One region of the Vibrio mangrovi genome, then DNA from elsewhere that is predicted to be linked to it. Evidence: predicted binding sites of a transcription regulator. Region 1 holds the regulator's gene; each other region holds the start of a gene.

Region 1 (8,313 bases):
ATTTAGATGCCGTAATGTGGCTGGAACGCTGGCTGCAAAATTATCCGGGGACTCTGGTGTTAATCTCCCATGACCGGGATTTCCTCGATCCAATCGTCGGCAGAATTATCCATATCGAGAATCAGCAGCTCAACGAATATACCGGAAACTATTCTTCTTTCGAGAATCAGAGAGCTGAAAAACTGGTCCTGCAACAGGCCATTTATCAGAAGCAGCAAAAACAGATCTCGCATATGCAGAGTTATATTGATCGCTTCCGCTATAAAGCATCTAAAGCCCGGCAGGCACAGAGCCGGATCAAAGCACTGGAACGGATGGAAAAAGTTCTGCCGGCTCAGTTAGATAACCCTTTCAGCTTTGAGTTCAGAGAACCGGCTGCATTGCCAAATCCAATTCTGATGATGGATGAAGTCAGTGCCGGATATGGTGATGTTTCCATTCTCAGTCAGATCAGACTCAATCTGGTTCCGGGCAGTCGTATCGGGCTTCTGGGTCGTAATGGTGCCGGTAAATCGACACTCATTAAACTTCTGTCCGGAGAGCTAAAACCTCAGAGCGGCTCACTAACTTATTCTCAGGGCGTGAAGATCGGTTATTTTGCCCAGCATCAGTTGGAAACACTCCACCCTGAAGAAACCCCATTGCAGCATTTGATGCAGATCGCTCCAAATCATACGGAACAACAGTTGAGAGATTATCTCGGTAGTTTCGGCTTTCAGGGAGACAAAGCTCTGGAAAAAGTAGCGCCATTCTCCGGCGGAGAAAAAGCCCGTCTGGTACTGGCACTTATCGTCTGGCAGAAACCAAATCTGCTGCTACTGGATGAACCGACCAACCACCTTGACCTGGATATGCGTCAGGCACTGACTCTGGCATTACAGACTTATGAAGGTGCAATGGTTATCGTCAGTCACGATCGGTATCTGCTCCGGGCAACCACTGATGATTTCTATCTGGTTCATGATGCACAGGTTGCATCATTCGATGGCGACCTGAATGACTACTATCGCTGGCTGACCGATCAACAAAAACAGGAAAAGAGAGAACAGACTCCGGCAAAAGAGAGTCAGTTCAGTGCCGCAGCCAAAAAAGAGCAGAAACGTAAAGAAGCCGAATTACGCAAACAAACAGCACCAATTCGCAAGAAGCTGACACAACTGGAGCAGGAAATCGATAGATTACATGCGACCCTCAGCGATGCCGAGCAGCAATTAGCCGATTCCTCGCTGTATGAAAGCGAGAATAAAGCTAAACTTACTCAGGTGCTGGCACTTCAGGCTCAAAGCAAATCTGATCTTGATGAAGTGGAATCCCAGTGGATGGAACAGCAAGAACACCTTGAACAGATGGAACAGGAGTTCAATTCTCTATGACTCAGACGCAGGTTCATATTTCCCTGACACTGGAGCGACTCTGGCAATTCAGTTTGCAATATTACAGTGTGCGGGAAGTAAAAGAAGCCTGCCTGAGCCTACAAAACAACTACCACGGCAATGTCAACTTATTACTGTTACTCAAATGGCTGGATGAACAACAGGCGAGTATCGATGAACAGGACTGGCACCGGGTGCTGACCTGCATTGGTCCGACCGAAGGATTGCTGCACAGCTACCGGGAACTCCGCAGAAAACTGAAAGTTCATCTGCCGGATACGCTTTATCGTGAATCGCTTCAGTTTGAGCTACAGCTGGAAAAACAGCAGCAGTCCGATCTGGTTGACTGTATTAATCAGCTTGAGCTCTATTCTGTCGGCTCACAACGAATGACCCAACGCTACTGTAAAGAACTGGCTGCTGATCATCTTGCCGGTATTTTCAGTAAGCCAGCCTCATTTTCACCAAAGCAGTTGTCATCAAAGCAGTCACCACAAAAATAATTACCATCAGAGCAACAGGGAAAGTAACCGTGCAGAATTACTGTGAAAAGGATAATACTGTGAGCCGGATTAACTCACTGACATTTAAACCGGCTTTCGGCGGAACAACACCTCATATACAGACACTGCTTCCCAGATGGGTACGCCGGGAACCGCTGTTTTCTCCGCACAGGGAAACACTGACAACGCCGGATGATGATATTCTGAGTCTGGCATGGAGCGAAGATCCATGCCTTCCATCAGTTCAGATCAAACCGCTGTTCATTTTATTTCATGGTCTGGAAGGGAACTTTGACAGCCCTTATGCCAACGGTCTGATGCATGCCTTTGCCCAACAAGGCTGGCTGGCCGTCATGATGCATTTCCGGGGATGTGACGGGCAACCTAATCGCCGTCCCCGCGCTTATCATTCGGGAGAAACCAGTGATCCCCGCTATTTTCTGGAGCAAGTCAGCCTGCGTTTCCCCGGTAATTACAAAATGGCTGCCGGCATTTCTCTCGGTGGTAACATGCTGGCGAATTATCTGGCCGAGTTTGCCGATGAACCATTGCTCAATAGCGCGACCATTATTTCCGCTCCTTTCGATCTGGGCGCATGTTCAAGCAGAATCAATCAGGGATTTTCCCGTCTTTACCAGACTTATCTGCTCAGCTCACTCAAGAAAAATGCCTACCGCAAGTTAGATACACTTCAGCAGGCCATTCCGATCACTCAACCACTGATCCACCAGTTGAAAACATTACAGGAATTCGATGATCTGATTACTGCTCCCTTACACGGTTTTTCCGATGCTCAGGACTATTATCAGCAATGTTCGGCAATTTCTAAACTGGACCGGATTCGCCTGCCAACCCTGATTTTACACGCGAAAGACGATCCGTTTATGACAGACGCAGTCATTCCTAACACTCCACTTCCGAAAACAATACACTATCAGCTTCTGGAACATGGCGGGCATGTCGGCTTTTTGAGTGGCAGCATCCTCAGACCCCGTTTCTGGCTGGAAGAAATGCTGCCGCAATATTATCGGGAAAAACGATATTATCGGGAAAAGCGATGATTATTATGAAAAGTTATCAAAAATCCGCAAATATGCATATTGAGTTCATTTGAGTATAATAGTCAGATATACCTGAGTAAAAAATAGAGAGTCATCACTATGATTGTTCCCTGGCAAACGATCGATCCGGACACACTCGATAACCTGATCCGGGAGTTTATTCTCCGGGAAGGGACCGATTACGGCGAGCAGGAAGTGTCTCTTGAGGACAAGGTTGCCCAGGTCAAACAGCAAATTCAGACCGGTGAAGCAGTCATCGTTTATTCAGAACTTCATGAATCCGTTGATATTCAACTAAACAGATATCGTTAATTCATCAATTGTCCGGTGACAGCACCGATTTCCATGATATAGTGAATCAGATTTCCCGGAGAAAAAACCGGGAAATCGGTTGATTGAGTGAATGATAAGACAAGGTATGTCATGTCAGCAAAACATCCGATTATCGCCGTAACCGGTTCTTCCGGAGCCGGTACAACGACAACCTCCGAAGCCTTCCGCAAAATGTTTAACATGATGCGAATCAAGCCAGCCTGGGTTGAAGGTGACAGTTTTCACCGCTTTACCCGGCCGGAAATGGACGTAGAAATTCGTAAGGCCAGGGAGCAGGGCCGCCATATCAGTTATTTCGGCCCTCAGGCAAATGACTTTCCTGCACTGGAAGAGTTTTTCCGGGAATATGGTCGTTCCGGGACAGGAAAAATTCGCCGTTATCTGCATACATTTGATGAAGCAGTTCCTTATAATCAGATGCCGGGAACATTTACTCCCTGGCAGGATCTGCCCAACGATACCAATGTCCTCTTTTATGAAGGGTTACATGGCGGTGTTGTTGATGGAGAGACAAATGTCCCTCAGCATGTTGATTTTCTGATAGGCATGGTACCGATTGTCAATCTGGAATGGATTCAGAAATATGTCCGGGATACCCGGGATCGGGGACACTCCAGAGAAGCGGTGATGGATTCGATTGTCCGTTCAATGGATGACTACCTGAATTATATTACTCCTCAATTTTCCCGGACACATATCAACTTTCAGCGGGTTCCGACGGTTGATACCTCGAATCCTCTGAGCGCCAAGGGGATTCCGAGCCTGGATGAAAGTTTTGTCGTCATTCGTCTGCGTGGGATTAAAAAGGTCGATTTCCCTTATCTTTTGGCGATGATTGACGGTTCGTTTATGTCACGACATAACACCATTGTCGTACCGGGAGGAAAAATGAGTTTTGCAATGGAATTGATCGTTCGTCCAATCCTTCAGCAGTTGATTGAAACAGGGAAAATTGGTTAACAAACGATTCAATGGGACAGAATTTGGTGCTTTTAGTTCCTATACCGTGACAATGAGCACATTTTTGCGTACAAAATCACGGTCATGACACGATTAAAGTCAAGAAATTGTGTAAGAAAAAGGATACTATTTGAAACCGAAACAGAAGACAACTTGCAGGCTTTCTCAAGTGCTTTTATGCTAAGTATTCAGTTCGAGCTTCGCTAAAACATGGAAAGCAGCAAGCATACCCTGCAGAGGAAGAGAGATATTATGGTTCTAGGTAAACCTCAAACCGATCCAACATTAGAGTGGTTTCTTTCACATTGTCACATTCATAAATACCCGTCGAAAAGTACGCTGATTCATGCAGGCGAAAAAGCGGAAACGCTTTATTACATCGTGAAGGGTTCCGTTGCTGTTCTGATAAAGGATGAAGAAGGAAAAGAGATGATCCTTTCTTACCTCAATCAGGGTGACTTTATCGGTGAACTTGGTTTATTCGAAGAAGGTCAGGAACGAACAGCCTGGGTCAGAGCAAAATCTCCCTGTGAAGTTGCAGAAATTTCCTTCAAGAAATTCCGTCAGTTGATTCAGGTAAACCCGGATATTCTGATGCGTCTGGCAGGACAAATGGCAAGCCGCCTTCAGGTAACCAGCCAGAAAGTTGGCGATTTGGCCTTCCTGGATGTTACTGGACGTATTGCACAGACATTACTGAATCTGGCAAAACAACCTGATGCAATGACGCACCCGGATGGAATGCAGATTAAGATTACCCGTCAGGAGATCGGTCAAATCGTTGGCTGCTCCCGTGAAACCGTTGGCCGCATTTTGAAGATGCTCGAAGAGCAAAACCTTATTTCAGCCCACGGAAAAACAATCGTGGTATACGGTACACGATAATTTCTTCCCTGATCCAATAAGTAGAAAGCCATCCTCGGATGGCTTTTTTATTACTGATATCCCTTCAATATGATTCACCGCTGATGATGTGTACTTTCAAAGATTTTGTCGGCTGATGCTTCAACGAATCCGGGATACAACATCCCATTTGCCATCGGATAACGTTTGGCAAATTCATAGAACCCACCGGGAACCAACAGTTCCGCTTCATCAAATTCAACGACAACCCGATCTGCCATCGTGGATGACTGCTCCAGAAAAAGTTCCGGCGATCCCTTCACTTCACCCCCGGCTGCGTTTATGACAAAACCATGCTGATGCAGGTAAGCATTCACTTCAGCCACCTGATTGAATCGAGACAGTTGATTCACACTGACAGTGAAATGATTGGCTCCGTATCCGTGCGCAGCAACCCAGGCAGCATACTCACTTTCTTCTGCCAGCAGATAATACTGTTCCAGTGAAATGGGCCATAAACGTCCGCCATAAAGAAAATCGACGTCCGTAACCATATCAGGCTTCACATGAGACACCAGACTTCGGACAATCTTCTGCAATGCTTCAGAGCAACGGTTTACTTCCAGTTCACTGATAAAAACTTTGGGTAATTTAGGATTAGGATGCTCAAAATGCTGTGCTCGCAGCATCTTCTGTTCAAACTGGTAATGTCCTTTGGCTATGTATCCCAGACGAAGAAATGGCTGAGCGACAATTTCAAGACCAACCTGTGGCAGATTAAAGGTACGCAATGCAATATGGTCATTGATCAGCGGCTCATTCTCCTGAAGTAGTTCATGAACCCGCCATGCTGACGGGCAAAGTCTGGTTGTATAATCTTGCCATAATGCAGTAAACAGTGAGTCCGGCGTCATAAGCGCCTCCTTCTCTATCAACAATGACGGGCTTCACCGGGCACCGTCTGCCATCTCTGAATATTTCAGGAGATCAGCAGAAAACGGACCCGATCACCAGACTGGATCAACAAAGCCCGGGCAACTTCAGGCGTGACGATCACAGTCTCAGATTCCAGGCGAAAATCAACCTCAGCAATTGTTGCCCGGAAAAATTCAAATGAGGTATTACTAAGCATTATTTTTTGGCGGCCCTTATGTGCTGCAACTTTGACGGTTGCAGAGACCGAATGCCTCACCGACTCAATATGCCGTAAATCACACTCAACTGTCGGACCGGCATCAAAAATATCGACATAATTCCGGCAGGTAAAACCTTCTTCTTCCAATAATTTTAAAGCCGGTTTCGTTTTTTCATGGACCTGTCCGATAACAGCCTGTGCTTCTGGAGTCAGTAAATTAATATAAATCGGCAGCTTAGGCATCAGTTCCGCAATAAACCCTTTATGTCCCGAACCGGTTAAATAATCTGCCAGAGAAAAATCGATAGAAAAAAAGTGTTCCTGAAGCCACTTCCAGAAAGGAGAGTTTCCCTGTTCGTCAGAAACACCACGCATTTCAGCAATAATGGTCTGGGCAAAACGCTCCCGGTGCTCAGCCAGCATCAGAAAACGGCATTTTGACATCAGACGTCCGTTGAGTCCGACACGAAACTCAGGCAAAAGAAACAGTGTGCACAGCTCTGAACACCCGGTATAGTTATTGCCAAGCGTCAGTAACTTCACAATCTTGTTGACTCCCAGACGACGGGAAGAATGAAGAATCGTACTGATATGATAAGAATAAGAAGGCGCATCCCAGCCAACATAAGCTTCGATAGCGGTTGTACCGGCAATCCGGCCACTTTCTGTATCCACGCCGACCATCAGATAACTTTCATCTGTCGGAGCCTGAATACCGGTTTTAGCGAAACTCGCTTCAGAATGTTCAATACGATGAGACAGTAATGCCTCATTCACGGGCAGTGATGTAAATCCATAACCTGATTCTATTGCACAATGATAGAGTGCATTATAGTCAGCCATTGCAATGGGACGAACCACAAGCATGGATGTCTCTCCCTGAAAATCTGCATCCGAAATGAACGCAGTCTGACTATAAGCATAGCTCAGGATCGCCCAGATCCTGAGCTAAAATGTCACTAAGTTAATGATGCAATAGCTTTTTCCAGTCTCTGCAAACCTTCATGGATATCTGTATCATCAATAATCAGCGAAGGTGTGAAGCGGACAACATTCGCTCCGGCAACCAAGACCAGCACGCCCTCTTTTCCTGCCGCCTGCAATATTTCCCGGGATCGTCCTTGCCAGGCTTCAGTCAGTACGGCGCCCAGTAGCAGGCCTTTACCACGAATTTCGCTGAATATCGGATATTTAGCATTGATCTGTTGCAATCCATCACGGAACAACTGCTCTTTCTCTTTTACCCCCTGAAGCACCTGAGGCTGAGATGTGATATCAACGACAGCTTCTGCCACAGCACAGGCCAGAGGATTCCCGCCATAGGTTGAGCCATGGACACCAACCTTAAAGTGAGATGCAATTTCCGTGGTGGTTAACATCGCCCCAATCGGGAAACCGCCACCCAAAGATTTCGCGGTACTTAGTATATCCGGAGTCACTCCCGTTCCCTGATAAGCATAAAAGTCACCGGTGCGACCATTACCGGTCTGGACTTCATCAAAGATAAGTAACGCATTGTGCTCATCACACAACTCTCTGACCGCCTGAATGAATTCAGGTGTCGGAGAAATGATACCGCCTTCTCCCTGTAACGGCTCCATCATTACCGCACAGGTCCGCTCTGAAATCTGAGCTTTGAATGCTCCCAGATCGTTATAAGGAAGATGCACAACATCTGACGGCTTCGGTCCGAAGCCATCGGAGTAGGACGACTGTCCTCCAACGGTCACGGTAAAAAACGTCCGCCCATGGAATCCCTGTTCAAATGCAATAATTTCAGATTTTTCCGGGCCATAATTATCTGCGGCCCAACGACGGGCCAGCTTCAGTGCAGCCTCGTTAGCCTCAGCCCCGGAGTTGGCGAAAAAGACTTTTTCTGCAAAACTCAGTTCCGTTAATTTCTTTGCCAGACGCAAGGCTGGTTCATTGGTCATCACATTACTCAGATGCCAGACTTTCTGAGCCTGCTCTGTCAGAGCCTGAACCATTGCCGGATGGCAATGTCCCAGGCAACTGACTGCGATGCCTCCGGCAAAATCGATATATTCTTTCTCTGCCTGATCCCACAGCCGGGAACCTTTTCCCCGTACCGGAATCACTTCCAT
Region 2 (8,313 bases), 380 kb from region 1:
AAGGTGGGTCATAGTATTTTATCGCTTTGGTTCTTTTTATGTAAATTTTTATGTTAGTCTCATAATTAAGAATATGCGTTTTTTAATTCGCATTTACGGTAGCGTAATTATTAATAATCAATACTATAGAAGCCCCCAAATTACATAACAATATGAATAAATGATAAGGAATAGTTCATGGGTAATCAGTTCCGTATGGACTCTGTACCAGGTTCTCTTATCGTGGTTGGTGGCACGTATGAACCATGGCTTTCGGTATTAGAACAAGTTGGTTGGCGGTGTTCTCAGGTAGGTGATTTAAGAAAGGCTGATGTCCTGTTTGATGAGACTGGTCCTTGTATCGGAATTGTCGATTTAAGTCACGATGAGTTCAGTTTAAATGGGGTAGCGAACTTAGTAAGTAGTCACAGGCAAGTTCGTTGGCTTGCGTTTATTCGTGAGTCTCAGTTAAGTTCAGATACGATATGTCAGTTTATTGTAAACTTCTGCATTGATTTCTTTACTGCACCAATCCCGGATGCGCAGTTACTCAGTACCATCGGGCACCAGCTCGGTATGCTGAAACTTGAGAAAAAAGTGTGGCCTCATTATGGTCTGAACGATAATTTTGGTTTGATTGGTGAATCGGTCCCGATGAAGCGATTACGGGATCAGATTAAGCGGATTGGACCGACAGATGTCAGTATATTAATTCATGGGGAGAGCGGCTCCGGGAAAGAGGTTGTAGCCAAGGCCGTTCATAATACTTCTTCCCGTTCAAAGAAGCCGTTTATTTCCGTAAATTGCCGGGCAATGTCCGAAAAACGTTTCGCGATGGAACTATTTGGCATTGGTGCCGATGATGATTTTGTTTCGATTCTGGAAAAAGCCGATGGTGGCACGGTTCTTTTAAACGATATTCTATCTATTACAAAAGATCAGCAGTTGAATTTGCTACGTTTTTTTCAGGAAGGAACTGTTGAAACATCGAAAGGGTTTCAGAAAGTTGATATCCGGATTCTGGCAGCAAATGCAACGGATATAGAGAAGGCCTTGATTGATGGTGACTTCAATGATGAGCTGTATCACTACATCAATGTTCTGCGGATTAATGTACCCAGTTTAAAAGAGCGTGTTGCTGATATCCCGTTGATCGCCCGCCACTATCTGCAACAATTTTCAAAAGAATATAATGCTCAGGCCCGAGGATTTACGGAGGATGCGCTGAAGATGCTTTCCCGTTATCACTGGCCGGGTAATATTCGTGAGTTGATCAATCAAATTAAGCGTATGGTGTTGATGTCTGATACCGTCATGCTTGGTGAGAGTAATCTGGATTTGCCGAAATTCGGGGATGGGAAATTAAGTCTGAAAAGTATCCGTGAACGTTCTGAAAGAGAGGCGTTGATGTTGGTTCTTGAGTCTAATTCCGGTCAAATTACTCAGGCAGCTAAAGAGTTGGGTATATCAAGAGCGACAATGTATCGTTTGTTGAATAAGCATAATTTAATTTCGGAAGAGATGAATTAATTATATTGTGACTGTTTTATTTCAGCAAAGTAGTATGATGCTGTCTGAAAAGCCTTATTGATTGTAATAAGGCTTTTTTATATATCATTTTTTATTTTATATTTATGGTCATATGATTAAATATAGTGTTAGTGAATTGTTTCAAGAAAATAATTGATTTTAGTTGAATGTCGTATGGTTGCATTATTACTTGTTAATTATTGAATTAATCTATCTTTTTAAAGATTATCAATCGATTATTTATTGATTTATTCGTTTGTTTTCATAAAATTGTTCTCGTGGCTTCGGTCATAAACCTTTCAACTGGATTGTAATTACTAAAGGAGACGCACTATGAAATCTGTATTCTATGTTATTTCTGTGTGTGCGTCTGTATCTCATCCTATTTCTGATTCACAGGCAACAGCCATTATCGGTATGTTCCGTCAAATGAAACGAGATATTTTTAGTTAATCAATCCGTAAGCTTTTTTATTAGGCTGCGGAAATATGGCAGCTTAATAAGTCAAAGAATCCAATTTTATTCTGTTAAGTGTAGCCAGGTTTCCTCCAGCCAATGATTCTCAAGGAGATACCGCTATGCGTCATTCAATTTATTTATCACTAGCAGCATTGCTTATTCGTGCCGATTTACGTCGTGAAGAACGGGCGTGGAGAAGAAAAGTTCGCCGGAGTGCTTATGATATTCCGTGGGATAATCCTCATCTGCTACGTGATATCGGTCTGGAAGCTGATGGTCGGCCTATTGGTCGTTCGATGAATGAAGATCAGCGTGTGACACGTCGTATTCATTTGATCCGCCAGTTAATGTCATTGCGAATACCGACGTAACCAGACAGGCCAGAAGGAGCTTCTGCTCCTTCTGGCCCTCACATATCAAGCCTCATGCAAGGTACTCAGAATGAGGCGCAGGGGCATTAAAAAAGTAAAAATTACGGACAAGGATTAGAGTAGGTCGTGGCGATGTCATTGATTTTACCAATTAACTCATCCGACAATGTGATATCAATACTATCGATGTTGCTTTTTAATTGAGCTAACGTGGTTGCGCCGATGATGTTGGAACCGACAAAAGGACGCTGGTTTACGAAAGCCAGCGCCATTTGAGCCGGGTCCAGATCATAATCCCGGGCAAGCTGAATATAAGCCTCGGTTGCCTTGATTCCCTGAGGTGTAAAGTAGCGCTTAAAGCGTTCGAAACGTGTACAGCGGGCACCTTCAGGTCTGGCACCGTCAAGGTATTTCCCACTCAGAATTCCAAAAGCGAGAGGTGAATAAGCCAACAGTTTTACACCTTCGAAGTGGCTGATTTCTGAGAGACCGATTTCGAAGCTGCGATTCAGCAGATTATAAGGGTTCTGAATGGTAACGATACGCGGTAAATCGTGTTTTTCTGCCAGACGGAGATAGGTCATTACTCCCCAGGGCGTTTCATTGGAGACACCGATGTAGCGAATTTTACCGGCCCGGACCAGATCGGTCATGGCTTCCAGTGTTTCGATCAGAGTGACTTCTTCTTTTTCCGGCAGTTCCGGGTAGTTCAGAGTACCGAAACAGTTTGTCTGGCGTTGCGGCCAGTGTAGCTGGTACAAATCGATATAATCTGTTTTCAGCCGGGCAAGACTACTATCGATAGCCTGATGGATATTGCGATGATCCAGTGCCATATTTTCCCGGATCTGAAGTGGATTTCTCGGTCCGGCGGTGACTGGCCCGGCAACTTTGGTTGCCAGAACTACTTTTTCCCGTTTGCCTGATTTTTCCAGCCACTGACCAATAAATTCTTCTGTTTTTCCCTGAGATTCCGGCTTGGGAGGAATGGGATATACTTCTGCCGTATCAATAAAATTGACTCCCCGCTCAAGGGCGTAGTCAAGCTGGCTACAAGCGTCATCAAGCGTATTTTGTTCGCCGAAGGTCATGGTACCAAGACAGATTTTACTGACTTCCAATGTTGAGTGAGGCAGCTTTGTATAGTGCATATAACTTCCTTTTGGTCGAAAAACTAATGATTAGGCAGTTCTGACTGCACATTTCTTAGTTAAATTTGAGCTTTATAGATCGATCCAAGTAACCTCAAGATGCAGGATCCAGAGTGACGGAGGCCACTTGGGTATATGCTTGGTCTTTCACTATAAGCGAAATTCCTACTGAAAAGGAAACAGAAATTTTACTGTCGGTATACCATAGGTCTATGGGCTTCTGTGGTTGAATTTATTCAATCCGGATGAAGCTTAAAGAAAAGGATGATGCCCCATTGTCATCACTGGAGTGATGATGAATGAACTGAAGTTGTGATTAAATAAAATGATGTGCCAGGATTTGTGCCGTAAATTGAGTCCGGAGATAAAAACCTCTGGGCAAGGTACGAATAATTTTACCGCTTGCGCCATAAGCCTCGGTTTTTACCCTGCCATTAGCAGCTTTGGGGCGAAGCTGAAGGACTTCACCATGTTTGGCAGTAATCTGTTCTATCCGGCCTAACACAATGAACTCCATCAATTCTTCCCAGTCATTTTTGAGTTGTAACTCTTCTTCTGGTGACGGACTCCACAGCAGAGGAGCACCGACTTTTCGGTCAGAAACCGGAATATCCCGTTCACCTTCAACCGGGATCCAGAGAACCCGCGAAAGTTTGTTCCTGACATGACTGCTTTCCCAGGTCAGGCCATGGACACCGGTTAGTGGAGCGACAGAAACAAAGGTGGTTTCCAACGGTTTCCCTGTATAGCTGATCGGGATACTTTTTAGTTCAATTCCTAACTGTTCAAAATCTTGCTGAGGTTTACTGCCGGCTGTTGCCCCCAGATGCCATTCAAGAAGTTGTCCTACCCAGCCTTTGTCTCTCTTCAGATCCGCAGGTACCTGCATATGAGCGGTTTTCGCCAGTTCAGCAAAACTCAGCCCGGCAATCTCCCAGGCTCTTTCAAGTAGTTCACTTTCTGTTTTTGGTTCTGGTTTCATTAGGGCGTGTTGATCTGCTCTGGCTAAATGCACGATAAACTGCTGCAAAAAACATCACGAAAGATCAACACTCACTAGGCGGGGCAGACATTCATGTGTATATAAGCAACACTTCAGGATGTAATTTTCATTAGTTTACCAGATGAAGTGAGAGCAGGTCATTGTTTGTCTGAAAGATCGGAGCGCAGAGCATTTCCTCAACTTATCCACAATTTTTTATATAAGTTCGTGACAGGTGTTAAATCATGGATGAATACACAGGGGTTTAGAGAGAATAATTTGCAATTTTTTTAACGAATTATCCAGAATGATGTGGATAAAGATAGTGGTGGTTGATCTTTGTTCGATGTGAATGGGGATTTGATCTTTGTAGATCTTTGAGAGATTAGTGAAAGCGATGGATTTAATTTAACTATTTGATTAATAATAAATAATAAAATTTTGTTGTTTGAGTTTTAAAAAGCTTGTTGGGAGATGTTGCTCTGAAAATTGTGAGTAATATATCACTTTTTCACATAGTTACTCACAGAAAAGGTGAATAAGATCGAACAAATTTGTTATCCCATGTTGATAAGTTGCTGTATCGACCTGCTGATATCCGATTTAATCCACGGATTATTTTTGTCTTTCTTGTCAATGGATATTTGCTACATTCGGGGATCTATGAAAAAATCGGGAGAAGTTAAATTTTATTAGAGGTTTGCCAGTGATCGATGGCGATGGTTATCGGCTGAATGTCGGTATTGTAATCTGCAACAACCATGGTCAGGTATTCTGGGCGAAACGATACGGACAACACTCTTGGCAATTTCCTCAGGGAGGAATTGATCATGGTGAGACTCCGGAACAGGCGATGTTCAGGGAGTTATACGAAGAGGTTGGTTTAACAAAAAAGGATGTGAAGGTCATTGCATCCAGTCGTCATTGGCTGAAGTATAAACTTCCCAAACGATTGGTTCGCTGGGATTCTCAACCTGTCTGTATTGGTCAAAAACAGAAATGGTTTCTCCTGCGTTTAGAGAGTCATGAGTCTAAAATTAATATGCAGCGTGGAGTAACCCCTGAGTTTGATGGTTGGCGTTGGGTGAGTTATTGGTATCCGGTAAGGCAGGTTGTTTCATTTAAGCGCGATGTTTATCGGCGGGTAATGAAAGAGTTTGCTTCCGTTGCGATGCCATTTAAAGCACGGAAGATGAAAGGTAAACGCAAAGGGAAAAGAGGATAAACATGCTCTCTCAGCTTCGGGAAATTGTTGAACGGGTTTCAAAAGTGGAAGATGTTCATCAGGCTTTTGACGTCCTAGTGAAAGAAACCTGTGAGGCAATGAATACCGAATGTTGCACGATTTATCTGGCCAATGAAGAAAAGCAACGCCTTGAACTGATTGCGACTCAGGGGCTGAAATTTAAAGGTAACAAGATTCACATCGGTTTTGATGAAGGGTTAGTCGGTTTAGTGAAACGTTCTGCTGAGCCGATTAATCTGGCCGAAGCATCAAAACATCCTCACTTTAAATATTTCCGGCAATTGGGTGAAGAGGTATACCAGAGCTTTTTAGGTACGCCGATTATTCATCGTAAGAAAGTGCTGGGGGTTTTGGTTGTCCAACAGCGTTCTCCCCGTCAGTTCAGCGAAATCGAAGAATCATTTATTGTCACCTTGTCGGCTCAGTTGGCTGTGCTGGTTGCACATGCTCAGTCTCAGGGATTGTGGTCGCTTTCAAAACAGCAATCTGTAGTTCGTGGCATCGGCGCATCGCCTGGTGTTGCTATCGGTGAATTCTGGTGGGATAACTCCCAGCCTGAGCTGGAAAATGTTTTGCCTGCTTCTACGCTGGATATAAAGAAAGAGCAGGAGTGGTTATCGAGGGCAGTTGAAAATGCGCTGAGTGATTTTCGACGGATGCGCAAGAAGCTCGATGGCGATATTCATAAAGAAACTCTGGCGATTTTTGACCTGTTTACCCATTTACTCAATGATCCGATGCTGCGTAAGGATCTGAAGGAGCAAATTCAGAAAGGTGACCGGGCTGACTGGGCATTACGTCAGGTTGTCGAATCATATGTTGAACGTTTTTCCGGAATGTCCGATGTTTACCTGCGGGAGAGAGCTCAGGATCTCCGGGAACTTGGCCAGAGAATGCTGTATTTCTTGTACAACAGTGAACAGGAAGAGCTGACTCTGGAAAAACCGATTATTCTGGTCGTCAGAGAGTTAACCGCCTCGATTCTGGCCAGTATTCCGAAAGATAAGCTTTTGGCCGTAGTCTCACTGGAAGGTGCGGCAAACTCTCATGCTGCAATTTTATCCCGTGCTTTGGGCATTCCTGCCGTGATGGGTGTGTCCTTAAATTTTAAAGAAATTAATAATAAATTAGCCATCGTTGATGGTTATAGCGGGTTCATCCATATTTCACCGGATTCCGAAGTGCTGGCAGAGTATCAGGAGCTGATGGAAGAAGAAAGTGAGCTTTCGGAAATGGCAAATGAAGGTTTGTCCGAGAAAGCTGTGACTTTGGATGGATATCCGGTTGAGATTCTGTTGAATGCCGGACTGAATACAGAGAACAATGCCGCAGTTAATCAGGGAGTTGATGGCGTCGGTTTGTACCGCACAGAAATCTCTTTTTTATTGCAGAATCGTTTTCCTTCCGAAGAAGAACAGACACAGCTTTATCGTCAGGTTCTTTGCACATATCCCAACAAGAAAGTGGTGATGAGAACACTGGATGTTGGCGGAGATAAACCTCTCCCTTATCTGCCGATTGAAGAGGATAATCCATTTCTGGGGTGGCGTGGTATTCGGTTCACACTGGATCATCCGGATATTTTCCTTATTCAGCTCCGGGCGATGATGAGAGCCAGTACCGAGACAAATAATCTCGGAATTTTGTTACCGATGATTTCCGGGATGAAAGAGTTCGATGATGCTCTTGCTCTGATTCATCAGGCTTTTGAAGAAGTTTCTTTAGTCGATGAGCGGGTAAAGATGCCAACAATTGGCGTCATGGTTGAAGTCCCGTCAATGCTTTACCTGTTACCCCAGATAGCCAACCGAGTGGATTTTATTTCAGTCGGAACAAACGATCTGACACAATATTTATTAGCAGTTGACCGGAACAATGCCCGGGTTGCTGATGTCTATGAATCCATGCATCCGTCAGTATTGATGGCGTTAAAGCATATTTCTGATGTTTGTCATCAGTATCAGATTGATGTTTGTGTCTGTGGAGAATTGGCGGGTGACCCGATAGGGGCATTACTTTTAATTGGTATGGGATTCCGGGCATTGAGTATGAATACTTCGAATGTTGCGAAAGTGAAATATTTGATTCGCCATTCAGAAATTAAAACACTTGAAAAACTTGCATCACAGGCGCTGATGCAACCTTATGGTCATGATATTTATTGTATGATGCAGACTCATTTTGAAGAATTCGGTTTTGCCGGCTTTATTCGTGCTGGTAAAAATTAAGTTAATCTGAGGAATTATCGTGACCATAACATTTGTCCTGCTGCTTGTTGTGCTAGGTGGTTTTGTCGGGGTAATGGCCGGACTGCTGGGTATTGGTGGTGGCTTGATTATCGTGCCTGCCTTGTTGTTTTTGCTTCCTCAGATAGGAATTGCCGCCGAACATGCGATGCAAATTGCTCTGGCCACCTCTCTTTCCTGTATTATTCTGACATCCGGTTCTTCGGCTTTTAACCATTTACGGTATGGCAACATTGATATGCTGTCTGTGAAGTGGCTGATTCCCGGTATTGTCATCGGTGGGTTTGTCGGGGCTACGCTGGCTGACTGGATGCCGAGTGAGTACTTGCCCAGAGTTTTTGGGGTTATC
Region 3 (8,313 bases), on a different replicon from region 1:
ACGTCGCCATATAGCCATTAAAAGCGCATCCAAAACCAACTCTTTAGTTATTCGACTTTTCATCGACCAGCCAATCACTCTTCTAGAAAAAAGATCAACAACAACGGCAAGATACAACCAACCTTCATGTGTTTTTATATAGGTAATATCGGTTACCCATGATTGATTTGGAGCCGTTGGATTGAACTCTCTGGCTAATTTGTTTGCCGAAATGACATGCTCAGTACCTGCTTTAGCTCTGGGTTTACGATATCCGCGTTGTGACTGTAAGCCTTCTCGCTTCATCAAGCGATACACTTGATTGATCCCACAGGATTCACCTTCATCTCGTAGGTCACTGTATATCTTTCGATAGCCATAAACCCCGCCTGATTCCAACCAAAACTGTTTGATAAGCCCGAGAAGATATTTACGCCGTTTCTCTTGTTTGCTGTCAGGGTGTTTTAACCAGGCATAATAACCACTGGGATGAACCCCAAGGATTTTACACATCCGTCGAACAGGCCAAATAGACTGATTGGCTTTGATGAAGGCGTACCTCAGTCGGACTGGCTTGCGAAGTACACCGCGGCTTTTTTTAGTATATCCCGCTCTTCGGTGACTCTTTGCAGTTCTTTTCGAAGCCTGCGAATTTCGGCACTTTCATCAGATTGAGCTTGGTGTTGGGAGGAGTCGGGACCGTAGCGCTTCACCCAAGCATAAAGGCTGTGGGTAGTCGTCCCTAAGCGGTTGGCAACATCAGCCACACTATGACCTTTTTCCGTGACCTGTTTTACCGCTTCAATTTTAAATTCTTCTGGATATCTTTTGCTGCTCATAAGCACCTCTCTGTTAGTCATTTTGTCTAACTAAAAGGTGTCTATCAAGTCGGTGGCTATTCAAACTGGTTGATTATAATAGCTCGACCGAGGTTTTGGCTGCTTCTGAAATTCACGGTTACGGGCATACCTTTTGCTCTACATTATGTCACCCAGGCGTAGATCCTAGTGTACCGTCGGTAATTATTGCTTGTGGACGACTAAGTGTTGTAGAAAGCCATGATTTAGGTGAAGCACTGCTTCGTGTGGGAATGGGGGTTTTAACGCAAGAACAGTTGTGGCAATGGTTAACCACACCCGGTCAGGCGTTAACTGATGATATTCCATTCAGGGATTATAGTAATTAGTGTAGTGGTCAATAAAATCCGGATACATTTTTAGCGAGACTGTTTATTATTCTGTGTCACGCCCACTTTTATAAATCCAGGTATGGGGTGAGTCGGCCTTCAAAGTGGATACTGAGCTGAGACAGCGTCAGATTCCAGTTTTGCACGCAGGTGGATTTTCCTTGTATGAATACCACATTTCTCCAGCTCGTCCCCTCAATCCACACAAACACCATACGATTGAGGGGACAAGCAAGATCCCGCTTTTAGTGAACTTTCGTTAAATCAACCAGTGGTTTTTTAACCTGCTTGACGGGCGTGTTGCCCTGAATGTCGGCCACGGTTGCCAGTGCCTGATTCACTTCTTTGATATTGCGCAGCACTGTGTAAGTGACGTCAAAATGTCTGGAAGCGCCGGGTTCGATTTTTGGTACCAGTCCCAGTGGGTGTTGATACTTGGTGTTGTAGGCGTAGCTGGTTCCCGGTTCGATACCAGTGACATAACCCTGTTGCAGCGTGTCGGTGTTTTTCCAGATGGTCAGTACCGGTAGTTGTTTGATGTTATAGCCGACGGAAACGCCCTGATTACCGGCTTGGTTATGTAGGACGGCGAGCGTATTGCCCTGTTTGTCTCCGATCGGTTTCAGGTTATAAACCATCTCATCATATCCCTTGGTCGGGCCGAGATAAGTTTGCCAGTCTTGCAGACCTTTTTTCGCGTAATCGTTAAACGGTGAAATTTCGCTGGCTGCGGCGGTAATTTTTGCGCCTTTTTCCAGTATCGGACGACCAAAATTGGAGTGATAAATGATTTGATACTCGTCTTCGTAATCGGCTTTGTTGGTTAACGTGTCATGGACGGCAAACTGATTGCTGCCGGGAGTGACTGAAAACGAAGTAAGCGTGACCAGTTCTGCTTTTTTAAAGGTTCTTTCAGAGACTTCACCTTGAACCGTAATGGTATAAGGTTCCTTATCATCAATGGTGATTTTGACTGTTGAAGCCGGGGTATTCTGAAGACGGCCATGCAGACTGAGCAGTTGCCCGTTATCATCGACACCCGGGTGTCCGGTCCATTCATAACCACAGCGAACCATCATCTCATTGAAACCATCCAGCCAGCCCAGACCGTTGCGGCTTTCCAGATCGATAAAGGCCGGATTGACGATTTCTTTGACCGGAGAATCCCAGCCGAGAATCCGTTTCCCGTCTCTTTTGACATTAAATATTCCCATGCCACGGGTCGGAACTAAGGTAATTTCCAGCTCTCCGTTATTGATGATCAGTGTTTCGACTCCGGCTTGCTTACCACCGTGTAACTGACGTTTTTCGATAGAGAACGGTTGTTGAATACCCAGATCTTTATTGGTGACTTTCCACGCACCGACATCAATATTGGTTGTGGCATCGGTCAGCACGAATTCTGCGGCATTAACCAGACCGGGGGCAGCGATGATGAGGGCGGCGACGAGTGGTTTAATCTTCATGACGTTTGATCCTTGGTTATTGGTTTCATTGTTATTGTGTTGAACTACAGCTTATTGTTACTGAGTTATGGTTTACTGAATCGATTCAGCTAATAACATACAAACTCAGAATTCAGGATCAAATGCAAATCAGTGAAGGTGTGACCAAATTCTTATGTTTGACAGAATGCTGACCAATTTCTGATTGATGAATCACGTTCAGCAATTGAGGAATAATTGTGCGGTTTGGGGGAAAGAGAGTGAGTCGGTTTGCAGTATCAGGGGACTGATTGTCCCCTGATTTTCGGTGTGATTATGCTTTACGTCTGATTGCCAGTAGTCCGAATAAGGAAACCAGCAACATACCGCCGACAGAACCACCCATTTCCAGTTCCAGTACGGCTGGATCGTGGTCTGAAGCACGATATTGATCGTGGTATCTGGGCAGATCACCTTTATATTTGTTTGTGTAGTCAAACAGCGGTGATTCAGCCGCGTTGATATGCCAGTCTGTTGCATCGACAACATACGTTTTCAGGCTCGGGCTAATCAGAATATGGTCTAAAGAACCAACCTCATCATTGTACGAGTAGCTCCAGTTGTCCGGATGGATCATATTCAGAGCACTGAGATAACCATATCCGTGCGTGATGTCGGCACCCTGATCACCAAACTGAGTTTCTCCGTTGATGACGGTGTTTCTTGCCGCATGGATGGTTTTTCCGTATTTCTCCGGTGTGTAGTCGGTCAGAACCAACAGTGGATCTTCTTTACCATAGGCATTCAGATCGCCGAGGATAACCTGATGTCCGGGGATCTCTTTTAACGCTTCTCCCAAAGCTACGGCAGCAGCGACCCGGAAGTTTTCACATGATCCCTGGAAATCCGCATCCTGCTGGCCTTGTCCGCCATCTGCAACAGCGGCAGCATCTTCCCAGCAGGTTGAGCCTTTGGATTTAAAGTGGTTCACAGCAACAGTAAGCTCTTGCTCTTTTCCTGAGTTGGCGCGGACTTTAAAGGTCGGTGCCAGTGTTTCCCGCTGGTAGTTCTTACCGTCTTCAATCATATTGCCGTCTTTATCAAACACTTCCGGTGCCTGCTGGGATGGCATGTGAATAACACGTGGCGTTGCCAGTGTGACAGCCTGACTACGATAGATGATGCCGGTGGTAATTGCATCGGTGCCAACGGTATCACGGGCATCGATTTCACCATCCTGATTGCTATCGATGGCAACATAGTGGTAGCGGTTTTCCGGTTCGGCAATATTCAGGTTGAGCTGTTCAACCAACTGATGAATCGCGCCGCCATCACCGAAGCCGTTATTTTCAATTTCCATCAGACCAATAATGTCGGCATCCAGTTTCAGGATGGCACGTACAATTTTTTCCTGCTGGATTTCAAACTCAGCGTCACTTTTGGCACCACGATTACTTCCATAAGGATTTGCATCGCCACCAAACGGTGAATTGAAATAGTTCAGCACGTTAAAGGTCGCAATACGCAGGTTACCTTGCTGTAATTGTGGTGCTGACTGGCGGGGTGAGTTGTGAACAAAGTTATCCTGAGTCAGAGTGTTGGTCATAATCAGACGATAATCACCGTAACTGTAGGTCAGAACACCTTCGGCACCGCTGAGAGTGTCATTGACCCGGATATAATCTTCGGTAGAACCATCCTGATCAATGTCGCTGCGGCCGAATTGAGGATAGTAAGGGATGGCACCATTATCTGCGACTTGGTCCGACTCAATAAACAGACGGTGCTGTGCGTTTTCTTCACTTTGCTGTCTGGCCTGTTCGGAACCTGCGGCAAAATTCTGGTTCGGCTGGGTATTCAGGCGGCCCTGAGCCAGTACCATATTGTTGCGTCTGGCGTCATAGTCGTAACTGAATGTCCGGGTGACCCGCATATCCAGATTCTGTGGCAGATTGACCAGCATGCCTTCGTAGCGTTCCAGCGTCTGGGCAAAATTGTCATCAGACTCGAGAGGGACAATGTCGGTTGCCTGTGGCGCAGCCTGCTCTCCGAGCTTAACCCATTGACGGTTGTCGGCCAGCAGTTCGGTCAGATTATAATATTCACTGACTTTTCCTTTGGCACAGACGACATCTCCGGGCTGTAAGTCAGAAGCTGACTGACCAGTATAAATAAAGAGACCTTCAGATGTATTGTCGTTGTAGTCATTCTCCAGCGCCTGAAGGTAGAATCCTTTGGTCAGCCCGGTTGTGACTGCGCTGACGACACCCTGAACCGCGTATTCGCCGTCGGTTGTATTGGCTGAGCCGCTGAGAAGCGGAGAACGGCTGCCTTCGCCCTGAATTTCCTGAATCGGTGTAAAGGATTCACCTTCACAGGTAAATGTTGAAACCGTACTGTCCAGAGAACCGAGCCCGTCAATATTATTGGCCGCAGCGGTTGTCCATTGCGCAGCAATATAGGTGGATGACGGCGTGAGGCTGTCAGCCAGCCGGGATAAGGTCACATCTTTGGCAAAATAACTGCCGCCCATTGCACCGATCACGTCATGTTCGGAACCGTTTAACAGCAGAGCAATCGGATCGTTACCGTTAAAGTTCACGACGGTATTGTCGGTTTCATTGCTCAGGGCCAGAATTTCACTACTGGCCTGACTATTGGCAATCACAAATACGCCGTGAGCCGGAATTGTCCGCCCATCAAGAGGAAGCTGGTTTTCCCACGCTCCGCTGCCGTTGGTTGATTTTGCCAGAGCATAGCCGTCCAGAGAAACCGATGCATCTCCGGTATTGGCAATCTCGATAGCTTTGTTTAATCCTGAGCCTTCAACATATTGTGAAAGAATAATATCGGCATGTGCCGATAGTGAAAGTGTGCTTCCGATGACTATCGAAAGATATGATAACGAAGATTTTAATTTCATTTTGTGACCACCTGACGTTGCCTTCCATTGTCATATGAGATTTATAAAACAGATTGATAAATGGTCAGAACCGGCAATGATTTATCGGAACTGACGATTACTTATCAAACCGATAGCTAATTTATTAAACAGATAACTATTTATTTAACAGATAGCTATTTATTTATCAGATAACTATTCCGTGGCTTAGTTTTACTTTTTAATATGAAACTAAAAATACATTTCAATGAATTTGAGATTTATGTCGCATAACTAGCATCAATAAGTTGATATTAGTCACGTTTTATATGCAACAAAAAATGCTTTCTATCGGAGGGAATCAAGAAAGAGATGTCATGGTGTTGATGATTTCACTGGTAGTGGAAACCCGTAACCTTTGTTGTGCTCTATAGCTGCTTCAATATTATCGACGGCATAATCCAGAGCAATCTGAGGGTCTTCGCCGTCCAGTATGGCGTTGATTGCTTTTTTGTAACTGGAGGAAATCACCGCATAGGCAGGAGTTTCCGGTCTGACTTTGGCAAAACGGGCCGAGAATTCGTAGAAAATACGCCATTTCCCATTCGGGGCAAAATCCTGAGTCAACGAAGTAGCAGCAGGAAGTGTCGGAATAGCATTTGCTGAAATCGAGACAGTGGCTATTTCTTTGGTGGAAACCATATGGGTCAGGAAAGCTTTTGCTCCTTCGGGATACGGGCAGTCTGTTGTGACTGCCCATTGCCAGGAACCACCACCGATGACTGGGCCATGACCAAAATCCGGCACGGGCAGAATCGCGAGATCATCACCTAATACCCGCTCGAATTCTCCGACAGCCCAGGAACCATGATACTGAATCGCAACTCTGCCGGTGAGCAGCCCTTTATCATCGGCTGGATGACGCTCAATGTAGTGATTCGTAACCAGTGAATAGAGCCAGTGACCGAATTCAATTGCTTTGGGTGAGTTGAGAATACCGTTGACTTCAACATAGTTATTACGGTTGATGAGATCGGCTCCCCAGGACAGCATCATTGGCGATAAAGCATACGGAAGCCATTCAGTCATGTCGTTACTCCGGATATCGAATGGATATTGATAGGTTCTGGTGGCTTTGATTTTATCCAGAACTTCCATGAATTCGTCTTTGCTCCATGGATGTGTCAGGGTTGGTGTGCGAACCCCAATTTTTTTGAGCAGCGACTTGCGGGTAAACAGTGCCAGAGCAGCGTCAAATTGTCCGACAGAATAGGTTTTTCCCTGATAGGTTCCCTTGCCTGATGAATTCAATGCGTCGAGAATTCGGGCATCGATCAGGCCGTCCAGCGGACGCAGAAACTGATTCCAGGCAAAGTTGGGCACCAGTGGTTGATCGAGGTCGATGACGCAAGGGAGTTGTTCTGCTTTTGCTGCCGCAGTGATGAGTTGGGTATAGGAGGCTTCCGGGATGTTCTCCTGAACAATTTTCCATCGATGCTGCGATTGATTGAACCGCTCAACAGCCATTGCAGAAGCCTTCATTTCCCGAATATTGGCTAAATGGCGCCACATTGTGATCTCTGTCGGGGCTGCCACGGACACCGCAGAACATCCCCATAATAGGATGGCACTGTATAATCTGTATTTAGACCCTCTGCTGGCGTATTGCATACCATTTCCCATTTTCTCTGCTTCCTTATGGCTGATCCCGGTTAAACAGCATACTTGCACACCAGGCTAGTACGAGTATGGAAAGTTGTTGACGTAAGCGCTGTAATAATTTTTATAACGGTGTGTGAGCTGCTCAAATGTGAGTGGGCGGTCAAAATAGAATCCCTGAACTAAATCGCAGTGATATTCGATGAGCTGTTCATACTGTTCTTGTGTTTCAACACCTTCAGCTACTACCGTCATACCGCTGAATTTGCCGATACCAATGATCATTTTAACCAGCATATTGCTTTGCTGATTGTTCAGCATCCGGTCGATAAAACAGCGATCAATCTTAATTTCTGTTAACGGCAGGTTATTGATATAACTCAGAGAAGAATAACCTGTGCCAAAGTCGTCCAGTGAGATTCCGAATCCGTGTACCCGAAGCTGATTCAGAATCGGTATCGCAGTTTCCAGTTTGTTAATTAAGATATTTTCGGTAATTTCCAGCGTAATGCGATGAGTATGAATCCCGATCTCACTACATATTTCCGCCAGTTGTTCCGGGAAGTGGGGTGTCACTAACTGAGTGGGTGATACATTGACCGATAGCTGTACGGCATTATGACCGTTGGGAGATAAGCGGTAAATTTCCTCACAGGCGCGGCGGAAAACGAATAAGCCAATATCATGGATGAGCCCGGTTTCTTCTGCTGTTTCAATGAATTTTGCCGGCGGAACATTGCCCAGACGTGGATTATTCCAGCGTATCAATGCTTCAACGCTTACCAGCCGGTGTCTGTTGGCTTCTATCTGGGGTTGGTAACAGACGCTGAATTCCTGATTAATCAGTGCCCGTTGCAGCTCATGATGAATGTTCAGATCGAGTTGCACCTGCTCATTAATATGTTGATCGTAAAATAGAATCTGTCCCTTTTTGATTGCTTTGGAATGGTAAAGAACGATGTCGGCTTTGCGAATCAGCGCAGCCGGATCATCACTATCATCCGGATACATACTGATACCGATACTACAGCCCACGGATAAAATTTTTCCGCCGATTACAAATTGTTCATCAAACAGGCGGCGGATGATTTCAGCTTTTTCTCTGGCTTCATCGGTACCTTGTAAATCCGCACAGCAGAAAATGAACTCGTCACCGCCAAAACGGGCCACGAGATCTGTTTCTT
Region 4 (8,313 bases), 1.3 Mb from region 1:
TACTTCAAGCGTTTCATTACCGCCCTGATAGCCGATAGTCGCTGCCAATTGTGCAACCAGGTCATCGTTTGGGTTAAGGATTGGTGTCGGGAAATACGCTTCAATAATCTTTCCGTCACGGTTTTTGGTTGCAGTGCCTAGGGCCAGTGCAAAATAAGCCATTATTTATCTCCATCGGTAAATTGCGTTTCTGTTGCCGGGCTAAAATACGGCATCGAAATCAGATGTGATTCATCATAAAGAGCCGCTAAACAGGATGAAAGTTCTCAGTGGCAGAAAGTCTGCCAACCGATATGTGTTGTCTTTTTAGCGATATATCATCCCATAAAGAAGGGCTTTGTTATGCGGCCTGATCATCAGATTCTACAGTGGTTTCTTTGGCCGATGGTTTTTTCTCTGCTTTCGGTTTGGCGGGTGTCGGTCTGCGTTTCGCGCCTAAAGCGTACAACACTTCTTCTTTGTTCTGTGCCAGATACATAGCCAGTTCTTCCTGCTTCTCTTCATCTTCCAGCAGCTCACTTTTTCCCAGTAAGGTAAATAGTTCATCTGCCATATCGAGCATTTTGTCATAAGCATCTGCCTCGGCTTTAGAGGTAAAAGTCATTTTTTCTTCTCCATTCCGCTCGACCACGTACTTGACGATTACAGCCATGGTAATTCCTCTGTCTTTTGGGTGAATGATTTAAATAAAGTACTGTTGTTTTATACAGTAAAAGGATGGGTAAGTCCATCACTGAGACGGCCATTCAAAGCAAAACTGAATAAAGCATTTCAACAGCGGATTCTGATATTTTTCTTTATGGACCAGTAACCAGAACCGGCGTCGCATATCTAAGGGTACAGGCAACTGAACTACTCTGCCATCCTGTAAAGCAGCTTTTGCTGCCAGTTGGGAAAGACAGCCAAACCCTAATCCGGCTGACACACTGTTAATCAGTGATTCAGTGGTATTGAGCTCGAAAGATTCATGCCATCGTTCCAGACGCGGTGCTACCGTTCTGAGAAAAAACTCTCTGGAACCCGAACCGGCTTCGCGTAGCAGCCAGTTACTGTTTTCAAACTCAGATAACTGAACTTTGGATTTTTTTGTCAGCGGATGTCCGGGAGAACAGATAATACACATTTCGTCCTGACTGAACTGTTTGGATACCAGAGCCGGATGCAATGTTTTTCCTTCTATCAGGGCAATGTCCAGTTCGTAATCTACCAGCTTCTGACAGATCTGAGCTGAATTAGAAATAAACAGTGTCTGTGTGCTGTGTTGATAGCGTTGGCGGAACTGGCTGAGGAGGTAAGGTGCAACCTGGTTGCCGATGGTATCACTGGCTCCGATGCGTAACTGGCCGTGGAGTCGGTTTTCATGATCAAACAACTGATCGATGTTATTGGCCCGGTTTAGCAGTTCATCGGCTAATGGCAGGAGTTTCCGTCCTTCCTGATTGAGTACCAGACGATGATTTACCCGGTCAAACAAAGCATGGCCCAGTTGTTTCTCCAGTTCGGAGAGTGCCATGCTGACGGCTGCTTTTGACAGGCACAATTCTTCCGATGCCTCCGTAAGCGTACTGTTGCGAGTGACCATGGTGAAAATGTGGAGTTGTCTGAGAGTGATGTGAGTGAGCATGTTGTATTCAGTCATCTGCGTACGGGAGAGTACATCTTTCGATATTTTATGTTTTTATTCAAGTCGGTGGCGTGGGAAAGGCAACGGGCAATATGCTAATCTAGTAGGCAATGATGGTTTTTCAGTCCGGATAACGCTTGTTTACTGTTTATCACTCAAATCAACTTGATACACTCAAGATCCTTCTGATTCATTTGATCAAAAGTGAACCGCTGGCTCATCCTTTCGAAGCCGAGCAGATTCTGGTTCAGAGTCCGGGGATGTCTCAGTGGCTGAAAATGGCACTGGCGCAGGAACTGGGAATTACGGCCAATATTGACTTTCCCCTTCCGGCGACTTTTATCTGGGAAATGTTTGCCCGGGTTCTGCCTGATGTTCCCAAACGGAGCGCTTTCAATAAAGAAGCGATGACCTGGAAACTGATGCGGTTATTGCCGGAGATGCTGGAACTGGCAGATTTTATGCCGTTGAAACAGTATCTGGCCGATGAGGATTCACAGCTGAAGCGATTCCAGCTGGCTGAAAAAATTGCAGATATCTTCGATGGTTATCTGGTTTACCGTCCTGACTGGATAGAATGCTGGGAAGATGGGGAAACGGTTGAAGCATTAGCCGGACGACATCCGTGGCAAGCGGTTCTGTGGAAGCGCCTGTTTGACGAAACCCAGTCTCTGGGGCAGTCCCATTATCACCGGGGAAATTTGTATCAGCAGTTTATTGAAAAGTTACAGCATTCCCGGATTCAAGAAGGTGTACTTCCCAAACGACTGTTTATTTTTGGTATTACGGCATTACCTCCCCGTTATATTGATGCTCTGAAGGCTTTAGGTGAACAGACGGATGTACACCTGATGCTGACCAACCCGTGCCAGCATTACTGGGGCGAAATCCGGGATCGGAAATATCTTGCCCGGATGGCGAGTCTGAAACGTAAGCAGATCGTCTTACAGGGAGAACAATTAGTAACCGGTGCTGAGCGCTCTCCACTTAAAGGAAGTATCGAAGAAAATCTTACCGATGAATTACATCTGCGTCAGGCGGTCGGAAACAGTTTGCTCGCCTCGATGGGAAAACTGGGGCGGGATAACCTTTATCTGCTGTCACAGACCGAAAGCGAAGAACATGAGTTTTTCATCGACACGCCGAGAGATACGCTGTTGCATCAGATTCAGGCTGATATCTTACATCTGGAAGAACATCAGAATGATCAGATCCTGACGTCCAGTACGCATAAGCAGGCGGTTCGTCCGGATGATAACTCCCTGTCAATTCATCAGTGTCATAGCCCATTGAGAGAAGTGGAAGTTCTGCATGATGAACTGCTGGCATTATTTGATGATATCCCGGATCTCAAACCCCGGGATGTGATCGTTATGGTTGCGGACATCAATACCTATAGTCCGGCAATTGAAGCAGTATTCGGCAATGCATCCACAGAGCGCTATATTCCTTTTTCGATCTCGGATCGAACCGCTGATCAGGAAACCCCGGTTTTACAGGCATTCATGCGCCTGCTGCAATTGCCCCGTTCCCGTTGTCTGGCTTCGGAACTGTTAGAACTGCTGGAAACGCCGACGATGCTGGCCCGTTTTGAAATGAACGATGCTGATTTTTTACAGGCAAAAAGTTGGGTTGAAGCGTCCGGTATTCGCTGGGGGCTGAATGAGCAGACGGCCGGGGAGTTTGGTTTGCCGAAGACCCGGCAAAATACCTGGGAGTTTGGTATCGAACGGATGCTGGCAGGCTATGCCATGTCTGATACGGCGATGCTGCTGGAACTGGATAACCGCAGTGTTGCACCTTATAACGAAATTCAGGGGCTGGATGCAGAGCTGGCCGGAAAGCTGGCGGCCTTTATCAGCAGAATTCGTGATTATCGTGAGAAACTGAATCAGACCTTACCGGTAGCTGAATGGCGGGTATTACTGAATGACCTGTTAGATGATTTTTTCGCGGTTTCGGTGGAAGAAGAAGTCAGTTTTCAACAGATTCGCGATACGCTGACCCACTTACAGGAGCAGTTACAGGATGCCCGTTATGACGCGCCGATCGCTCCGGATATTTTATATCATTATCTTTCCGGACAGCTGTCGAATGCCCGGGTCAGCCAGCGTTTTCTGGCCGGGCAGGTTAACTTCTGTACCCTGATGCCGATGCGTTCGATTCCCTTCCGGATTGTCTGTCTGCTGGGGATGAATGATGGGGTTTATCCCCGCAGTGTCCCGGCGGAAGGATTTGATTTAATGACGGAACAATCCCGTCCCGGCGATCGGTCACGCAGAGATGATGACCGTTATCTGTTTCTGGAAGCTCTGTTATCTGCCAGAGAACGGCTTTATATCAGTTATGTCGGGCGCTCGGTTCAGGATAATAGCATCAGTTTACCTTCCGTTCTGGTAAGTGAGCTGGTGGAATATTGTCATCAGAATTATTGTCTGGATGGGGATGCGGAGCTGGCCTGTGATGACTCCGGTGATCGTCTGATCCGGCAACTTACCTTTTCCCATCCGATGGTGCCGTACAGTCCTGATGCATTCTCTTCCGGGCACGGCAGTTATGCCCGGGAGTGGTTACCAGTTGCTTCCGGTGCAGCTCCTGAGCCCCAGCCTCAGATAACAGAATCTTCCCGGCTACCGGATTTTCTCGATGATGTGACATTTCCTCTGGAACTGGATTTTGTCGAATTACAGCGTTTCTGGCGTTTGCCTGTTCAGTATTTTTTCAACCGGCGCTTGCGGGTCTGGTTTGAAAATGAGTTGGTCTCTGTCCATGATGAAGAACCTTTTTCACTGAGTGGACTGGAGCGTTATCAATTGCTGGATGAACTGGTTGAAACCCTGCTCGAAGTGCGTGGACAGAATAGTCCTGCTCTGGATCAGAACGCAGAAGAACAGCAGATTGAGCACTTTGTCAGAGCGAAGCGGGCGCAGGGATTGTTGCCAGTCGGCGCTTTCGGTGAACTGGAGTTCCGGCAGAATTATGAACAGGCCATTGCGCTGGTTGATGTGATTGCCGGGCTTTGCTGCCAGCCACAGCCTGATCGGGAGATTAATATCCGGACTGAAGTTTTGGGTGCCGGACAGCCGATTCAGTTGCTCGGATGGGTGACAAACTGTTTTGCTGCGGGTCTGGTTCGTTACCGGGTTGGCAGAATCCGGGCGCAGGATTATCTGTCTGCCTGGCTGGACCATCTGGTGATGGCTGTAGCTGGTGAATCGTGCCCGACTCATGTGATTGGTTATGAGCAGAAAGCCGGAGTCCGCCATCTGTTTTATCCGCCGATAGAGCAAGCGCAGGCTCAGTCCTGTCTGGATGAGTTAGTACGCTTATACATTCAGGGAATGAATTATCCTTTAGCTTATTTCCCACGAACTGCACTGGCAGGTATTGAAGCGGGCTTCAATCGTCAGGGAGAATGGCATGAAGATCAGGATAAAGCGGATAAGAAAATGAGAGAAGCTTTTGTCGGCAGCGATTTCAGTGCGGTTGGCGGAGAAGGGCAGAATGCTTATATCGGCAGAATCTGGCCTCTGTGGTCAGACAAACTGAGTCAGGATGTTCGCCTTCATACAGCACTGATACTGCAAGCTCCCAGACTCTGGATCAAAGAATATACTGATGTATAACCTGGCTGCAGAGATGTAATGAAATTGCTCAGGAAAGTGGGTGGCCGCCAGGAAATCGTTATTTTGTGTAGGGTGTTTTCTGTACGGCCACAGGTCAGAGGGACCATTATTCGGTCATTGGGCATTTTACTTGGATAAACATTTGTGCTGATAAGTATCTTGCCCGAATATGGTGCGGATATTAATGATGAAAGAGTTAGTTAACCGTGAGTCAGATCTCACTCTCTTGTCTGGTATAAGGGACATGAATGGATTTCTTTCAATTCTATTGTTTAGATCACATTCTATGTTCAGGTAATCTCAAATATGCAGAATTCTGAGTATCTTAGCTCACGGCGTAGAAGTCTGATATTTGGAATCGGCTGCATTTGCGATGAACTGTAATTCTTTGAAAGGACGGGTATGAGTCACACAACCTCTGATGCCATGATTCCGTTGGAACCGATGTCTTTCCCTCTGCATGGGGCGCGTTTGATTGAAGCATCTGCCGGAACCGGGAAAACATTTACCATTGCCGGCCTGTATTTACGTTTGTTGCTGGGACATGGTGATGAACAGAGCCGCCACAGCAGTGCGTTGCGGGTTGATCAGATTCTTGTGGTGACATTTACCGAAGCGGCGACTGCTGAGCTGAAAGGACGGATCCGGGAACGGATTCATGAAGCCCGGCTGGCATTTGCCCGCAGTCATAGTGATGATTCGCTTCTACAGTTGTTTCTGGATGAAATCCCGGATCATGCAGCGGCGGCCGATGTTTTGCTGCAGGCTGAAAGAGAGATGGACACTGCGGCAATTTATACCATTCACGGTTTTTGTCAGCGAATGCTGGTGCAGAATGCTTTTGAGTCGGGCAGCCGTTTTCATCATGAATTCATCACCGATGAAAGTCGTCTGAAAGCGCAGGTTGTTGCTGACTACTGGCGTCGTCAGTTCTATCCGTTACCGGTTGAGTTAGCGGCCGAAGTCCGGCGTTTATGGCCGACGCCGGCAGATTTGCTGGCGCAGATTGCGACTTATCTGAGTGGCCATGCACCCTATCTTTCCGTCAGAGCGATGGACGCCAGCCTTGAACAGCTTCATCAGGATAACCTGCAACGTATTGTGCAGTTGAAAACACAGTGGTTAAAATTTAAGCCTGACATTGCCGGATGTATTACCGGTTCGGATGTGAATAAGCGCAGTTACACCAAAAAATCTTTGCCGCAATGGATAGAACAGGTCTCTTTGTGGGCTGAAACGGCGACAGAAAGTTACGAAATACCAGAACAACTGCTCCGTTTCTCTCAGCAAGCTTTGTATGAGAAAACGCCGCAAGGAACGCCACCGGAACATCCGTTGTTTCAGGAAATAGATGAGTTTCTGGCTATGCCGGTTTCTATTGAGGCACCTTTGAAAGCACATGCGATCGAGACATGTCGCAGTCTGTTGGTGAAGTCAAAACAGGAACAGCACTGGCTGTCGTTCGATGACTTACTTTCTCACCTTTCATCAGCATTAGATGTGGATACAACCGGTCAGTTGGCTCTGCGGATCCGGACATTGTACCCGGTGGCAATGATCGATGAATTTCAGGATACTGATCCGCTGCAATACCATATTTTCAGCAACATTTATGCACAACACCCTGAGTGTGGTCTGCTGATGATCGGCGATCCAAAACAGGCGATTTATGCTTTCCGGGGGGCAGATATATTTACCTATATCAAGGCCCGGCATCAGGTTCGTTCTCATTTCACTCTGGCGACGAACTGGCGTTCCGGCCAATCGATGATCGAAGCGGTTAACCGGCTGTTTTCATCCTCTGAGAGCCCTTTTCTTTACGATCAGGATATTCCCTTTTTCCCGGTGTCATCACCACCTCATGCCAAAGAGCGGCGCTGGCAGTTGTATCAGAAAGATCAACCGGCCATGACTTACTGGTGGCCGGACGATGATGAACCGGATGCCATCATGACAAAAGCTGATTATTACCAGATGATGGCTGATGCAACGGCAGCCCGGATTCAGACAATCTTACAGGCTGCCGATCAGGGAGAAGGAATACTTTGCTCCGGAGATGAAGAAAGAGTAATTCAGGCCGGACATATTGCAGTATTGGTCAGAACGGGTAATGAAGGACGTCTGGTGAAAGAAGCGCTGGCCCGTCAGGGAATCGCCAGTGTCTATCTTTCTAACCGGGATAGTGTGTTCGGCAGTGACATTGCTGTCGATATCCAACGGTTATTACAGGCCGTTCTGATGCCCGATCAGGAGCGTCCTTTGCGGGCAGCGCTGGCTTCTCCATTGTTCGGTCTGGATATTCACTATCTTGATGCTCTCAATATCAATGAATCCTTATGGGAAAGTGTGGTTCAGGAATTCAGGGAATACCGGAAAATCTGGTTTGAACGGGGTATTCTCCCTATGTTGCGGGCCGTTCTCTATCAGCGGCACCTTGCCGAACGCTGGCTGATGAGTAAAGGCGGAGAACGGCTTCTGACGGATTATCTGCATCTGGGGGAACTGTTGCAGCAGGCCGGTGCTGAGATCGACAGTGATCACGGGCTATTGCGCTGGCTGACCCAGTCGATCATGGATGTGAATCTGGGTAGCAGCCCGGAGGCATCGATCCAGCGTCTGGAATCGGAGAAAAATCTGGTCCAGATTGTGACGATTCATAAGTCGAAAGGGCTGGAATATGATCTGGTTTTCCTCCCTTTTGTGATGAGTTTCCGTGAGACAAAAGAAGCCCGTTATTACGATGAGACGCATGATCGTATTGTTCTGGACATGGCTCGTCGGGAAGAAGCGCTTTCTATGGCAGAAAAAGAGCGTCTGGCCGAAGATCTGCGCCTGCTGTATGTGGCTCTGACCCGTTCCGTTTTCGGGTGTTATGTTGGAATTGCTCCGTTGAAGGGCCGTTCGGTGAAAGGATCGACTGGTGCTCATTTATGTGCGATGGGATATTTATTACAGCAGGGTGAACCAGGAGATGCGGCTTTGCTGCGTCAGGGGATAGAATCTCTGCTGGATGAACATGGACAAACGGTAATGGAGGCGCCGCCACCGATTCCTGATTCGCCG

The links. The regulator CRP, encoded in region 1, controls carbon source genes, mostly activating them, when cyclic AMP is high. The targets are predictions, from matches to a motif close to TGTGANNNNNNTCACA.
Region 2: rppH (RNA pyrophosphohydrolase) is a predicted target of CRP. The motif match lies at 4,963-4,978, and genes of this name have one in related genera.
Region 3: OCU74_RS20280 (ExeM/NucH family extracellular endonuclease) is a predicted target of CRP. The motif match lies at 5,746-5,761, and genes of this name have one in related genera.
Region 4: recB (exodeoxyribonuclease V subunit beta) is a predicted target of CRP. The motif match lies at 5,456-5,471, and genes of this name have one in related genera.

What each region holds. Positions count from the first base shown of each region.
Region 1 is NZ_AP024883.1:3,245,867-3,254,179, forward strand. It holds gene OCU74_RS14475 (ABC transporter ATP-binding protein) at 1-1,373, shown strand, start outside; gene OCU74_RS14480 (TIGR02444 family protein) at 1,370-1,876, shown strand; gene OCU74_RS14485 (hydrolase) at 1,945-2,937, shown strand; gene OCU74_RS14490 (YheU family protein) at 3,037-3,249, shown strand; gene OCU74_RS14495 (phosphoribulokinase) at 3,361-4,230, shown strand; gene crp (cAMP-activated global transcriptional regulator CRP) at 4,483-5,115, shown strand; gene OCU74_RS14505 (DUF1338 domain-containing protein) at 5,190-5,987, opposite strand; gene astA (arginine N-succinyltransferase) at 6,053-7,075, opposite strand; gene OCU74_RS14515 (aspartate aminotransferase family protein) at 7,168-8,313, opposite strand, start outside.
Region 2 is NZ_AP024883.1:2,867,662-2,875,974, reverse strand. It holds gene vpsR (cyclic-di-GMP-binding transcriptional regulator VpsR) at 178-1,509, shown strand; gene OCU74_RS12670 (DUF1127 domain-containing protein) at 2,088-2,339, shown strand; gene OCU74_RS12665 (NADP(H)-dependent aldo-keto reductase) at 2,441-3,490, opposite strand; gene mutH (DNA mismatch repair endonuclease MutH) at 3,807-4,472, opposite strand; gene rppH (RNA pyrophosphohydrolase) at 5,179-5,697, shown strand; gene ptsP (phosphoenolpyruvate--protein phosphotransferase) at 5,700-7,946, shown strand; gene OCU74_RS12645 (sulfite exporter TauE/SafE family protein) at 7,966-8,313, shown strand, end outside.
Region 3 is NZ_AP024884.1:933,335-941,647, reverse strand. It holds one part of gene OCU74_RS20290 (IS3 family transposase) at 1-581, opposite strand, end outside; one part of gene OCU74_RS20290 (IS3 family transposase) at 581-818, opposite strand; gene OCU74_RS20285 (aldose 1-epimerase family protein) at 1,411-2,631, opposite strand; gene OCU74_RS20280 (ExeM/NucH family extracellular endonuclease) at 2,924-5,512, opposite strand; gene OCU74_RS20275 (extracellular solute-binding protein) at 5,846-7,042, opposite strand; gene OCU74_RS20270 (bifunctional diguanylate cyclase/phosphodiesterase) at 7,208-8,313, opposite strand, start outside.
Region 4 is NZ_AP024883.1:894,278-902,590, forward strand. It holds gene dapD (2,3,4,5-tetrahydropyridine-2,6-dicarboxylate N-succinyltransferase) at 1-162, opposite strand, end outside; gene OCU74_RS03970 (YebG family protein) at 341-652, opposite strand; gene OCU74_RS03975 (LysR substrate-binding domain-containing protein) at 731-1,624, opposite strand; gene recC (exodeoxyribonuclease V subunit gamma) at 1,762-5,250, shown strand; gene recB (exodeoxyribonuclease V subunit beta) at 5,653-8,313, shown strand, end outside.